4 regions of the Alistipes onderdonkii genome follow, and region 2 is predicted to be linked to each of the others. Evidence: riboswitches for the same ligand, from Rfam matches in the RefSeq annotation. Region 2 holds a riboswitch; each other region holds the start of a gene.

Region 1 (3,385 bases), 880 kb from region 2:
ATCGACCGCCTTCCACAAATCATCGTCGTCATACGAACAACTCCACGCCGAAACGCCGAGCAGCGCAATCGCCAAAAGGGTAAACAGCTTTTTCATAAGTATTTGTTTTTATGGTATTCAACTAAAGATCAGGAAGAAGACCGGGAATCCCGATCCCCTTCCTGTGTCCTCAGAATCCGGCAGTGAAGAATATCCCGGCCGGGAAATGCGTATAATTCCGGTAGTCGGCAACCATCTTGGGGGTACCCGAACCCAGGTCATAAACCGAAATATCGTTGGTGAGGAAACTCCATCCGTATCCCAGAATCGTATTGTAGTAGTATTCGCCGGTTACAGGATGAACGGCCGGCATGTTGTAGATCATTCCCCAATTGGCGATATTCGACTTTACATCGCCCAGCGTTTCCGTCGTATTCGAGGAGAAAGTATGGCGGTAAATCGTGGAGGAATTGTTGCAGAAATAAATTTCATCGCCCTTGGCCGTGATACCCGGCGTCGCACCCCAGCCGGAGGCGACACCGCCGGCGGTCAGCGTATGTTTTTCCTGCGTATAATCGCCGGCAGCCAACTTGATGATTTGGGCGGGGCTGGCGGAACAGGATATCCACAGGTAACCGGCTTCATCGGATTTGACGACACCGGTCACCGTGCCATCCATCGCGATCGTTTCGGCCACGGCCCCGTTTTCCAAGACCAGGATAGATTTGCCCGCAGGAACAAACACTTTGTTGCCGACGACCGCCATGCGGTTTTTCAATGCACCTTTCGAACCTTCGATGAAGCTGAGCGCTTTCGTATCGAGATCGAGTTTGTATACGCCTGCATTGTCGCGGATATAAGCCGTCCGGCCTATTACGGCCACATGCGACGGCATGGAAAGTCCGGGCAGGTCGCTTTTGCCGAACTTGCCAGTGCGCTTGAGTGTCCTGGCATCGGCCTCGACGAGGATGCCGTCGTTTCCGCCGTTCTGGCTGATGATGTAAGCCTTACCGTCGGCAATGAACATATCCTGCCCCACATTGCCCAACTCGGAACCGTTCATCCGCCAGTAGGCATAGTTGATTAAACGGCCGTTGGCTGTGATATAGATGACCGACCCGTTATCCGACGACATGTTGCCCTCGTTGAGTACGAACGTGCCTTCGGGATCGGAATAATCCACAGCGCAGATGCGTGCGGATGCAAGTTGGGTTTTCCCTTTGCCGTCGATGCCGACGAGCGAAAGGATACCCTCCGTATAGTATGAACCCGCGAACGCCGGGGCCGTCACGGTGACGGTCTTCTTGTCCGGGTCGATCCGTGCCGCCCATCCCTGCGGGATGCTCATCAAGTCGGCGGCCGTTATATCTCCGGTATACGCGAGTATCTTTTCTTCGCCGAAAGCAAACAGGTAGTAGTTGTCCACGTCGGTTCCACCCTTAGGGAGCTGCGCGGGAAATACGAATGCGAAGCCGGCAGCCGAGGCTTTGGGAATGATGATCGTCGTGCCGTCGGTCAGCGTGAAGGTCACCTCATCGTCGCCGTCCGTCACCGATTCGAAGAACGAGTCCCCGTCTTTTCCGTTGCTCCCCGCAGCTTTTACATCGTTGCCTGCGGCATCTTTAATACGCACCCCGTCCACAGTCCAGTAGCCGTCGGCATCGACGGCCATTTGGGGTTTCGAGCCGTCCTTGCCGGCGACAGGGATTTTGTTCCCGTCCGCATCGGTCAGCCAGTTGCCTTTGCCGCCGATCGTCCAGTAGTAAACGCCTTCGAACAGGTCGATACCGACCTCCGGTGCATTCGTGCCGTTTTTAATTTCGACGGTTTTGCCATCGTTGAAGGTAATCGTGTACCCCGTCGCCGTTTCTTCGACAGAGGTGATCGTTTTTTGCTGATTCAGCGCATCGACAAGGGTTTGTAACGTTCCGACCTCTTTGTTGATCCGGGCCAGTTCGGTTTTGATATTCCCGATCTCATTCCACAAGTCATCGTCGTCATACGAGCAGCTCCACGTCGAAACGCCGAGCAGCATTACTGTCAAAAGGGTAAATAGTTTCTTCATTCTGCTTTATTTTGATTGGACAATAAAAAATCAACCGTATCCTTTCGGGATACGGCGCAACAGAAATTCAAAACGGATTTACACCTTCGAAAACATCCAATGCCTTTTTTCGTACCGGAATGCCGGCAACAGGGAAATCGCAGTTTTGATTTTCACCCGTAATCCCGCAGGCAGCAAATCCAATAAAAGCATCGGCAGGTCTTCTGACTTGTTCCGGTTTCACGCCTTCCCAGCCTTACGGCCAGTGGCAAAGATTGTGAAACGTCTTGCGCCCCTCGTCGGGGCAGGAACTCACAGCAACGGGTATTGTCGCAGATTTTCACTGCATTCCCTTTTCATTCCGCATCACGGCCCGGCGGGTGTGATTTGGAAACCTATGCGACGGCAAATATACAAATAAAATTCAATATGGTATTTTCTGGCGCAAAAAAAATCGGTGCATATATTTTAAGGCATGACAGAAAGTGCCCCGTATCTGCCACCCCAGAAGAAACAAAAACCCCACTGGCTTGACAATCAAACCAGCGGGGCTTTATAAGCGTACCCGGAGCCGGGGTCGAACCGGCACGACATTGCTGTCATTGGTGTTTGAGACCAACGCGTCTACCGATTCCGCCATCCGGGCAAGCCTCTTCCGTAGAATCGGGAGGGCAAAGATAGTCGATTCTTCGCAATTTTCAAAAAATCCGGTTATTTTTCAAAGAAAGCCTTGATTTTTTTCGCCTTGGCGGGGCCGACCAGCGCCGTCAATTCCTCGAACGGTGCCGCCTTGACCTTGGCCACGGTGCGGAAATGTTGCAGCAGCGTACGGACGGTCTTGTCCCCGACGCCTTCGATCCGTTCCAGTTCGCTATGGATAAAGGCCTTGCTGCGTTTCTGGCGGTGGAATGAGACGGCGAAACGGTGCACCTCTTCCTGGATGTGCGCCAGAAAGTGGAAAAGGGGCGAAGTGGGACGGATGCCGACCAGGACAGGCGGGAATCCGCAGAGCAACTCGGAGGTGCGATGGCGGTCGTTCTTGGCCAGCCCGGCGACAGGTATGTCCAGCCCGAGATACTCCAGCACCTCGTGAATGACACCCATCTGCCCCTTTCCGCCGTCGGCAATGATGAGATCGGGCAGCTCGGCCCCCTCCTCCTGCAGGCGGCTGTAACGCCGGAAGACGACCTCGCGCATCGAAGCGTAATCGTCGGGGCCCTCCACGGTCTTGATGTTGAAATGACGATACTCCTTGCGTGCGGGTTTTCCGTCGCGGAACACCACGCACGAGGCTACCGGATGGGCCCCCTGCAGATTGGAGTTGTCGAAGCATTCGATGTGCCGCGGCTGGCGGTCGAGGCG
Region 2 (3,385 bases):
GGGCAGCATCCCCTTGGCCTGCAAATCCTTGAGGTTCTCGTTGTAGGCCGTCTGCACCTTGTGCACCAGGTCGACGATCTCTTCGAGGTAGGTCAGGTAGTGCATGCCGTTCTTCACGGCATACTGGATGCAGCGGTTGAGGTTGATCGTCAGCACGCTCTTCGAACCGGTCGATACGCCGCCGGCGCCGAGCGTGTAGCTGAACCCGTTGTCCTGTATCTCGTTGCGCAGGCGGCAGCACGACGACAGCGAGTCGGCGTTGTCGCTGATGTAGGTGAAGAACGAGTGCCCCTCGGAGTACATCTGCGCCGTGATGTCGCCCCATTCCTTGTCCATCACGTCGCCGTCCCTGGTCAGCAGGGCCATCGTCTCGACCGGGAAGGTCAGCACGGTCTTCGTGCGCTCGCGGTTGAACCACGTCATGAAACGCTTTTGCAGCCACGACAGCGATTCCCAGTGCGGCTTCGTCCCGTCGGGGAATACGAATTCGCCGAACAGGCTTTCGAAATAGTAGCGGTCGTAATAGGCCACGTTCCAGAACACGGCCTGGAAGTTACGCGCCCCCGTGGGCTGGTTGATCGAGTAGACGATCTGTTCGAAACAGTCCGTAATCATCTTGTCGATCGTCCGGTGCTTTTTCGAGAGGTCGACCACCTCGTCCGCCCGCTTGTAGTAATCTTCTCCGTACTCCTGTTCGATGAAATAGTTCATATACATCAGGAACTCCGGCGTGGCGCAGGCGCCCGAGAGCATCGACGATACGATGAAGACCATGTTGACGAAGCCGCCGCAGAACGACTTGAGATTGGTCGGGCGTGTCGAGTTGCCGCCCACCGAGAGCGTGCCGTTCAGCAGCCACGGGTACATCGTGATCGAAGCGCAGTAGTTGGCCATCGACGTTTCGTCGTTCTTGTAGATGAAGTGGTCTTTCAGCAGGCGGAGGTATTTGTCCGAGAGTTCCTTGCCGTACATCTCCTTGATGCGGTCGGTCAGCAGCCGGCGGTTGAGCCGGATGAAGTTCTGTTTGGGCAGTTCGCCGATCAGCGTGGCGATGTTCTTGTTCTCGACGTTGGCGTTGGCATCGTATTTCGAACCCGTCGCGGGGTTCGAGGCATCGCAGTAGTTGATCAGGAATTCGAGTTTTTCGCGGTCTTCGCGATCCTCGGTGTGCTTCTGGCGGTAGAGCATGTAGCTCTTGGCCACGGCGAAATAGCGTTCGGCCATGAGCGCCACCTCGACCTGGTTCTGTATCTCCTCGACATTCATGCCGTCGGAGATATGTACGCGGCTGAGTACCGACGTGAGGTCGTCGTCGGTGGCGTATCCGCCTACCGAAAGGAATGCCTTGCTGATCGCGCGTTTGATCTTCTCGAGCGAAAAGGGGGCGCGCTTGCCGTCGCGCTTGACGATGTAAATTTCCGAAATGCCCATAATGTATCTGTATTTGTTTGTAAGTCTTGCCGTACGGAGGCGGCATCTCCGCCTGCGTAATACGCAGGACAGCCATGTCCTTACCCCTGAATTGTCCGGTGTAAATATCTGTTCCGGGCACCGCCCTAAATCCCGAAGGCGGATGTCGCAGCTCGCAAGGCAGGTCTTCTGGCTCGCCCCATCCGCACGCCTTCCCGTCCCGGGGGACAGTGGCTCAAGAGAGTGCGGAACGCAATCGAGGCTTACAGCTACGGGAATAGCCCCTGATTCTCACAGGAGTTCCCTTTTGATCCCGTGCCGGCAGCCGCCGGCGGGGAACCTTGCTCCGGAACAAATGTAGACATACTTTCCCGGATCGCAAATATGCGTGCGGGCAATTAATGAACAAATTGTAAACAAAAAATGCAGGGACATTCCGGCCCTGCATTTCCTTTTCCGGGACGCCCGTCCGCAACCCGGTGAGCGTCAAACCTCCTGCCTGTCCGCGCCCGTTCGCTCCCCGCTTTATTTGCGCATCGAGAGCGAAATCCGCCCGCGGGCGGTGTCGATCCCGGTGACCCGCACCTCGACCTGCTGTCCCAGGTGCACGACCTCCGCCGGCGAGGCGACGTAGCGGTCGGCCATCTGCGAAATGTGCACCAGCCCGTCCTGCTTGATCCCGATGTCGACGAAAGCCCCGAAGGCCGTGATGTTGGTGACGATGCCCGGCAGCGTCATCCCTTCGCGCAGGTCGCCGATCGTACGTACGTTCGGGTCGAACGAGAAGGCCTGCAGCTGTTCGCGCGGGTCGAGGCCGCACTTGTCCAGCGCTTCGACGATGTCCGTCACGGTCGGAATCCCGACCTGTCCGTCCACGTATCTCTCGGGTTTGATGCCCCTGCGCAGCTCCTTGTCGGCGAGCAGCCTGTCGACCGTCACGCCCGCGTCGGCGGCCATCCGCTCGGCTATGTGGTACGATTCGGGATGCACGGCGCTGTTGTCCAGCGGATTCTGCCCGCCGACGATGCGCAGGAAACCCGCGGCCAGTTCGTAGGCCTTGGCGCCCAGCCTCGGCACCCTGAGCAATTCTTTGCGGCTCTTGAAATCGCCGTTCGCGGCGCGGTACGCCACGATGTTCTCCGCCAGCGCCGGCCCCAGTCCGGAAATATAGGTGAGGATGTGTTTCGAGGCGGTGTTGATGTTCACCCCGACCCTGTTCACGCAGCTTTCGACCACCGTATTGAGTCTGGCCTTGAGTTTTCCCTGGTCGACGCTGTGCTGGTATTGCCCGACGCCGATCGACTTGGGGTCGATCTTCACCAGCTCCGAGAGCGGGTCGATCAGCCTCCGGCCGATGCTCACCGAGCCGCGCACCGTCACGTCGTAATCGGGAAACTCCTCGCGCGCCGCGGCCGACGCCGAGTAGACCGATGCGCCGTCCTCGCTGACCATGAATATCTCCACGGCTCCGTCCAGTCCCAGGCCGCGCACCAACTGCTCGGTTTCGCGCCCCGCCGTACCGTCGCCGATTGCGAAGGCCTCGGCCTTGTATTTCCCCGCCAGCGCCCGCAGCGTTTCCGCCGCTTCGGCATAGCGGCCCTGCGGCGGGTGCGGGTAGATGGTCGTATTGTGCACGAGGTTGCCCTGTGAGTCCAGGACGACGACTTTGCAGCCCGTGCGGAATCCGGGGTCGATGGCAATCACGCGCTTCTGCCCCAGCGGCGCCGAAAGGAGCAGCTGCCGCAGGTTTTCGGCGAATACCCCGATCGCCTCGTCGTCGGCCTTCTCTTTGGCGGCCGCGAGCAGCTCGGTCTCTATCGACGGTCGGATGAGCCGCTTGAGCGAGTCGGCTACGGCGGCCTCCATATATGTGCGCGTTGCCGATCCGGGACGTATGAACCGGCGGCAGAGCGCTTCGGTGATGCGCTCCGTGTCGGCATCGATCGAGATGCGCAGGATCCCCTCGTCTTCGCCG
Region 3 (3,385 bases), 830 kb from region 2:
GTGGCCGACATCATCGCTTCATCGTCGCGCGCGGCCCATGCGCTCGCCGCGAACCAGATGCGGGGAGGTTATTCCGACGCGCTGGAAGGACTGTGCGCAAAGCTGCTGGAACTCACTGCGCTCCTCGAACTGGAACTCGACTTTTCGGAAGAAGAGGTCGAATTCGCCGACCGCGCGCAACTGCGGGAGGCGATGCAGCGGATCGGGGCGCATATCGACGCCCTGCGCAATTCGTTCACGCTTGGGAATGCCATCAAGGAGGGGGTCGCCGTAGCGATCACGGGAGCCCCGAACGTCGGCAAGAGCACACTGCTCAACCGCCTGCTCAACGAAGAGCGCGTCCTGGTTTCCGACATCGCCGGCACGACGCGCGACGTCATCGAGGAGCGGATCAACATCGACGGGGTCGTCTTCCGGTTCCTCGACACGGCGGGTATCCGCGCAACGGACGACCGGCTGGAACAGATGGGCATCCAGCGCACGATGTCGAGCATCGAGCGGGCGCAGATCGTGATTTACATGACCGATGCGGCACGCCTTGCCGCAGGTGCGCCCGTTGCCCCGGAATTCCCGCTCCGCGCCGACCAGAAACTGCTGGTGCTGGTAAATAAAACGGATACGGCACCGGACAGCCCCCTGCCCGAAGGCACGATCGGCATTTCGGCCCGCAACGGCGACGGCATAGACCGCCTGCGCCGGATATTGCGCTCCTTTGTAGATACGGAAGCCCTCTACCACGGCGACGCAATCGTTTCGAACAACCGCCATTACGAAGCCCTCACGGCCGCAGGCGATGCGCTCCGCCGGGCCCTCGACGGGCTCGGCAGCGGCCTTCAGACCGACCTGCTGAGCGAAGAAATCCGCCAGGTCATCCACCATGTCGGCAGTGTCACGGGACGCAATGCGTTAGCCTCCGAAGAGGTGCTCAAACACATCTTTTCAAAGCACTGTGTGGGGAAATAAAATTCTGGCATCATGAAAATAATGCCCACAGCAGACATGCCGGGCACCGCGGTCGCACGACGCTGCACGCGGGTATAACCCCATGCGGCGCCCCGCACCGACCTCAGGACACCCATACCCCAAACGGCCCGGCACGCAGAAATACGCAACAGTTCCGCCCGCGCACGGGAGGATATAATCCCGGATTATGCCGGCCGGGAACGGTGCACCGCAACTGCGGCGATACCTGCCCCCGGGACTTAGAAATTGATCTGGTTGCCTTCCGCAAACAGGGAATCGAGGATCACGTACAACTCCGACTCCAGTTCTTCGGGTTCGAGGTCACCGCCCAGCGAGAAGAATTTCCCCGGGGGCGTGCAATACTGCACCGTGCTGGCCGCCTCGCAGGATTCGATACCGCAGACGATCACCGCATCGACGTCGTCCTCATGGCGCAGCATGGCATTGTAGAAGGCGAGCAACTGCCGCGGGGTGCCCATCGGCGGCACCAGCACCACGGTTCCCGAAGGCTGGAACTTATCGGGTGTACTTATCAGTTTGAGGCCGTATTTCCCGGCGATTTTCCCGGCGATTTCCGCCGATACTCCATACAGTACGATATTCATAACCATCGTTATTTACAAAAGACATGGCCGCATCCCAAAATTCATTACAGCATCGTGTTCCATATTACCATGCCTTTCCGGTTTGTCAATTCTCAAAATTTCCGCCGCACGGCTTGCAGGAATACGTCCGGGTTCCGCCCGGCCGCGCGCCTGAACCTTGCATCGAAAAACAGGACAGTAATCCCTGCAAAACGCCGATTGCATAAAATCCCAAAGCATCATACGACCGAAACCAGACGCCCAGTCCGCGGGGCTTTCCGACAACGAATCGATCTGGCAGGTCTTCTGACTGACCCCTGTCCCGAAGCCTTCCCGCCCCGCGGGGCAGTGGCTGAGATATTCGGAACGTCACGGGGCTTCACAGCAGCGGGACTGTCCGGGATTTACACCCGATTCCCTTTTCACACCCTCCCGCGACGGGGAGCGGAGAACCAAATCTGAAGCAAATATAGCGGATTATTCCGAAAAATTGTCCGGAAATCCGGATTATTTTCACAAACCGGCACCACGGCACGGTAAAACCGCTATTTTTACCACGTGGATATTTCGCTTCCATATACGGCCCGGGATTTTTCGGCGGAACTTCCCGCTGCCGATTACATCGCCCGTTTCCGCGATGCCGAACGGATCGGGGGCTACTGCCTCGCCTGCCCCAATTACGGGCGCAGCTGGGGATGCCCCCCTTTCGGATTCAGCGTCGGGAGGTACCTTTCCGGCTACGCCACGGCACTGCTCACCGTCACGAAAATCGTTCCGCAAAAGCAGGGGCTCCCCTTTTCGGAAGCCGGACGGCTGATCCTGCCCGAACGCAGACGCCTCGAACAGCAATTGCTCGGGATGGAACGGCAGTACGGCGGCCTATCGTTCGCCTACGTCGGGACATGCCTCCACTGCCCCGAAGGCACCTGCACACGTCCCGACGGAAAGCCCTGCCGACACCCCGAACTGGTGCGCCCGTCGCTCGAAGCCTGCGGATTCGACATCGGCAAAACTACCGCCGAGCTCTTCGGCATCGACCTGAAATGGGGCACGGACGGCAAATTGCCCGAATACCTGACCCTCGTCTGCGGATTCTTCCACAACGCCGGACATGTGACATGGAACGGATAAAGGCGGTTTTCAACTGGAGCGGCGGCAAGGACTCCGCCCATGCCCTGCTGCGGGCGATGCAGTCGGGCAAATACGAAATCGTCGCATTGCTGACGACCGTAAACCGAGACACGCACCGTTCGACCATGCACGGCATCCCGACCGCCCTGCTGCAGGCACAGGCCGACAGTATCGGCATCCCCCTGCACATCGTCGACCTCAGCCCGAAAGGCAATATGGAGGACTACGGGGCTGCCATGTCCCGTGCCGTGGAGCATTTCAAGGCGCAGGGCGTAACCTGTTTCATCTTCGGGGACATCTTCCTGCACGACGTACGCAAATACCGCGAGCAGAAACTCGCACCCCATGGCATCGGGATCGCGGAACCGCTCTGGGGAAAATCCTCCGGCGACGTGATGCACGACTTCCTTGTCTCGGGGCTCAGGACGGTCATCGTCACCACGATGGCCGACAGCCTTGACGCCGACGCCGTCGGGCGCGAGATAGACCCCGCATTCATCGCCTCGCTGCCTGCGGGCGTCGATCCCAACGGCGAAAACGGCGAATACCACACATTCTGCTACGACGGGCCGATCTTCCGCACCCCCGTCCCGTTCCGGCTCGGCACGCCTTTGCGCCGAAGTTACCGCATCCGCCTTGACGACGGGTCGGAAAAGAGCTATTCCTATTGGTTCGCCGACCTGCAGCAGGCATAATACGGCACCGGA
Region 4 (3,385 bases), 310 kb from region 2:
CCAGCATCGGCGAGTTGATGCGCATGCCGTTCCACACCACCTGCGTATGCGAAGGGCCCGTGCCGCGGAATGCGACCGTCGAAAGCGTCGCCCGTCCGTATTGCTTGATGAAGATCGACGAATTGAATGTCAGCACGTCGGCCATCGACAGGGCAATGTTCTCGTGCAGGACGAGCGTGTCGAGCTGCGTTTTCTGAACGCCTATTTCTTTCATGGGTTTCACGCCCGTCACCCCGACTGCGCGGATGGGCAACACCAGCGACGGATTCTCGTTCCACCACCCTCCGTCCGACGGCGCCTTGTCCTGGGCGGCGGCGCTCCACCAGAGGGCGATGCTGAACAGCGGGATTAGGAGTCTCTTCATTGCTTCGCGTGTTTGTCGGGTTATCGTTTCCAGCAGAAGGCGCCCGGGGTGACGCCCGCGTAAAATTCGTCTACCGCGTCGCCGTCGGCCGTATAACGGTAGACGATCCCCTGCTGCTGGTAGTCGATGGCATCGGCCACGTAGACGTCGCCGTTGTCCGGGTCGACCGTCAACCCGTAATATTTCGTCTCCCGGTATTCGAGGAACGGGCGCGCCGGGAGCTGCTCGGCAGCTACGGGCATGCGCCAGACATCCTTGTTGATCCAGTACAGCGTGTCGCGCGTGCCGTTGAGCTGCACTTCCGAGGGTGCATCCCCCTCTCTGAAACGGAACTGCTTTTCCAGGCGGAACGAGGCGGCGTCGATGCGGTACAGTGCCGGAACATCATATCCGTAGGGGCTGCCTTCGTAACCGCCGTCGGTGATCGTCCACAGCTTGTCGTTGGCATCCAGTACCAGCGATGTGGGTTGTACGCCGACGACCAGTTCGTCCACCACCCTGTCGGTTCGGGTGTCGATCTTCAGCAGCCGGTTCTGGTACGACCAGCAGTTCACGTAGACGTATTGCCCGTACTGTACCATCTGCTCGGTCGATCCCGATCCGGGTGTCATGCCGGGACACTCGATGTAGCCCGTGATCTCGTACCGCCTGGGGTTGACGATGAAAATGCGGTTGTCCCAGAGCTGGGTCACATAGGCCTTTTCGTCGGAGACGAAGTGGATGTACCGCGGCGAGGTGAGGTTCGTGATGCGGCCCACCTCCTTGAATGTACGGAGGTCGATTGCGAAGACGACATGCGAATTGTTCACGACGATCCATCCCAGATCGTTGTGGATGGTCATCGACTGTGCCACGTCGCCCAACTTCATGGCGTTGGCACGGTAGAAAACCTCGTTCTCGACCTTTTTCGTTGCCGGGTCGTAATAGGAGAGCGTGGCGTTGCCGTACTGGAAATTTCCCTCGTTGGTGATGAACAACCCCGGCCCCGTCGCGGCGAACTCTTCCATGTCTGCGTAGTCCCACTTCATGCAGCCTCCCAGTGCCGGCAGGCACAGGATCACGGGCAGAATATGTCGTAAAATCCGTTTCATGCGTCGAAAATTAAAGAAACGACCGGCCCCTCCTCTTCCCTGGTGCGGAACTGCGGCCGGCTGCATCGGACGTCCGGTGCGGCCTTCGTATTTGTCAAACTGATTTTACATCCGGGAATATGCCTTGCCGGCAGGCTCTTCATGCCGATCACGATCCATTCCCCTGGATTGTAAAATCATTGCAACGGCAGGTCTTCTGACTCGTTCCCGTCGAGACGCCTTCCCGGCCGGACTGGGGCCAGTGGCAAAAGATTGTCAGGACTTGTTGTGCCATTTCGGGTGGCAGGAACTCACAGCAGAGGGAACTGTTGCCGATTTTCACGGCATTCCCTTTTAATCGGTCAGGGGGTTGCGGAACCCCTTTGCGAACCATTGCGCAACAAAAGTATAAAAAATTCGGGTTCGCAAGGCCTTATAACGAAAAAAGGTCGCCGTATGGCGACCTTTCCGAGCCGAAACCGGGACTTGAACCCGGGACCTCTTCATTACGAGTGAAACGCTCTACCAACTGAGCTATTTCGGCTTGCCGAGAACATTAAGCTCTCTTTGGGATTGCAAATATCTGAAAAAAATATTTTTCTCGCAACAATTTTCGGAAAATTCTCGCATTTCTTGCTATATTCGCGTCAAAACTAACCGAAAACAGACCGGGTTATGATTACTTTCCTGGGGTGCCTGGGGCTCCTCGTGGCAGCATATTTCACCTACGGACGCTATCTCGAACGCCTGTGCGGCGTGGATGCTGCGCGGCCTGTGCCTTCGGCCACGTCGTTCGACGGAGTGGATTATATCCCGATGCCGATGTGGAGGACTTTCCTCATACAGCTGCTCAATATCGCGGGGCTGGGGCCGATTTTCGGTGCCGTGCTGGGGGCGGCATACGGCCCCGTGGCATTCCTGTGGATTACCTTCGGCGGTATCTTCATGGGGGCGGCGCACGACTTCATCGCCGGGATCGTCTCGCTGCGCAGCAACGGTGCGAGTTTGCCCGAGACCGTCGGCACCTACCTCGGGCCGGGGATAAAACAACTTATGCGCATCTTTTCCGTGGGGCTGATGGTGCTCGTCGGCGCTGTCTTCCTGTCGCAGCCCGCTTCGCTGATCGCCAACCGCATCGAGGCCCCGTCGCTGTCGGGTATCGCCTTCGGCGGGTTCTCGTGGTTGCTGCTCATCATTCTGGGCGTTATCCTGATCTATTATATCGTGGCGACGTTGCTGCCCGTGGACAAGATCATCGGCCGTATCTATCCGGTTTTCGGCTGCGCACTGCTTTTCATGGCGCTGGGAATCCTCGCCGTATTGCTTTTCAGCGGCAAATATACGATCCCCGAGTTTACTTCTCTGGAAAATTGCATTGCCGACCCGGAGCGGTTTCCGATCCTGCCGATGCTCTTTACGACCATCGCCTGCGGCGCTATTTCGGGCTTCCATGCGACCCAGTCGCCGCTGATGGCACGCTGCCTGCGTTCCGAACGGCAGGCCCGCCCCGTGTTTTACGGCGCCATGATCTCCGAGAGCATCATCGCGCTGATATGGGCGGCCATCGCCATGGCCTTCTGGAACGGTGCCTCCGGGCTGAATGCCGCGATTGCGGAGTATGGCGGGCAGGCGGCCGTGATGGTCGATGTCATCGCCCGCACTACGCTGGGCGAAGTGCTGGCCGGACTGGTGATCTTCGGGGTTGTGGCCTGCGCCATCACCTCGGGCGATACGGCGTTCCGTTCGGCACGGCTGATCGTGGCCGATTTCATGGGGCTCGAACAGCGCAGCCTGCGCAAGCGAATCTATATCAGCATCCCGCTCTTCGCTGCGGGGCTGGTCATTATTTTCTGCCTGCCGTTCGAGGCCATGTGGAGCTATTTCGCATGGATGAACCAGACACTGGCGATGGTCACGCTGTGGATGATTACGGCCTACCTGAACAAACGGG

Evidence for each region. A riboswitch is a leader RNA that binds a small molecule or an ion and turns the genes downstream of it on or off. The one in region 2 is predicted to bind cobalamin.
Region 1: linked by a shared signal. The riboswitch ahead of NQ559_RS02780 (DUF5074 domain-containing protein) and the one ahead of nrdD (anaerobic ribonucleoside-triphosphate reductase) in region 2 are both predicted to bind cobalamin.
Region 3: linked by a shared signal. The riboswitch ahead of NQ559_RS09720 (hypothetical protein) and the one ahead of nrdD (anaerobic ribonucleoside-triphosphate reductase) in region 2 are both predicted to bind cobalamin.
Region 4: linked by a shared signal. The riboswitch ahead of NQ559_RS07725 (YncE family protein) and the one ahead of nrdD (anaerobic ribonucleoside-triphosphate reductase) in region 2 are both predicted to bind cobalamin.

The regions. Positions count from the first base shown of each region.
Region 1 covers NZ_CP102251.1:669,873-673,257, forward strand. Annotated here, with positions in the region: gene NQ559_RS02775 (PL29 family lyase N-terminal domain-containing protein) at 1-96, opposite strand, end outside; gene NQ559_RS02780 (DUF5074 domain-containing protein) at 170-2,044, opposite strand; cobalamin riboswitch at 2,221-2,437, opposite strand; tRNA gene NQ559_RS02785 (tRNA-Leu) at 2,586-2,669, opposite strand; gene uvrC (excinuclease ABC subunit UvrC) at 2,735-3,385, opposite strand, start outside.
Region 2 covers NZ_CP102251.1:1,551,747-1,555,131, reverse strand. Annotated here, with positions in the region: gene nrdD (anaerobic ribonucleoside-triphosphate reductase) at 1-1,431, opposite strand, end outside; cobalamin riboswitch at 1,573-1,769, opposite strand; gene NQ559_RS06410 (Tex family protein) at 1,936-3,385, opposite strand, start outside.
Region 3 covers NZ_CP102251.1:2,384,535-2,387,919, reverse strand. Annotated here, with positions in the region: gene mnmE (tRNA uridine-5-carboxymethylaminomethyl(34) synthesis GTPase MnmE) at 1-963, shown strand, start outside; gene NQ559_RS09720 (hypothetical protein) at 1,203-1,568, opposite strand; cobalamin riboswitch at 1,827-2,019, opposite strand; gene NQ559_RS09715 (DUF2284 domain-containing protein) at 2,106-2,678, shown strand; gene NQ559_RS09710 (Dph6-related ATP pyrophosphatase) at 2,666-3,373, shown strand.
Region 4 covers NZ_CP102251.1:1,864,512-1,867,896, forward strand. Annotated here, with positions in the region: gene NQ559_RS07720 (TonB-dependent receptor plug domain-containing protein) at 1-364, opposite strand, end outside; gene NQ559_RS07725 (YncE family protein) at 385-1,455, opposite strand; cobalamin riboswitch at 1,625-1,844, opposite strand; tRNA gene NQ559_RS07730 (tRNA-Thr) at 1,906-1,978, opposite strand; gene NQ559_RS07735 (carbon starvation CstA family protein) at 2,110-3,385, shown strand, end outside.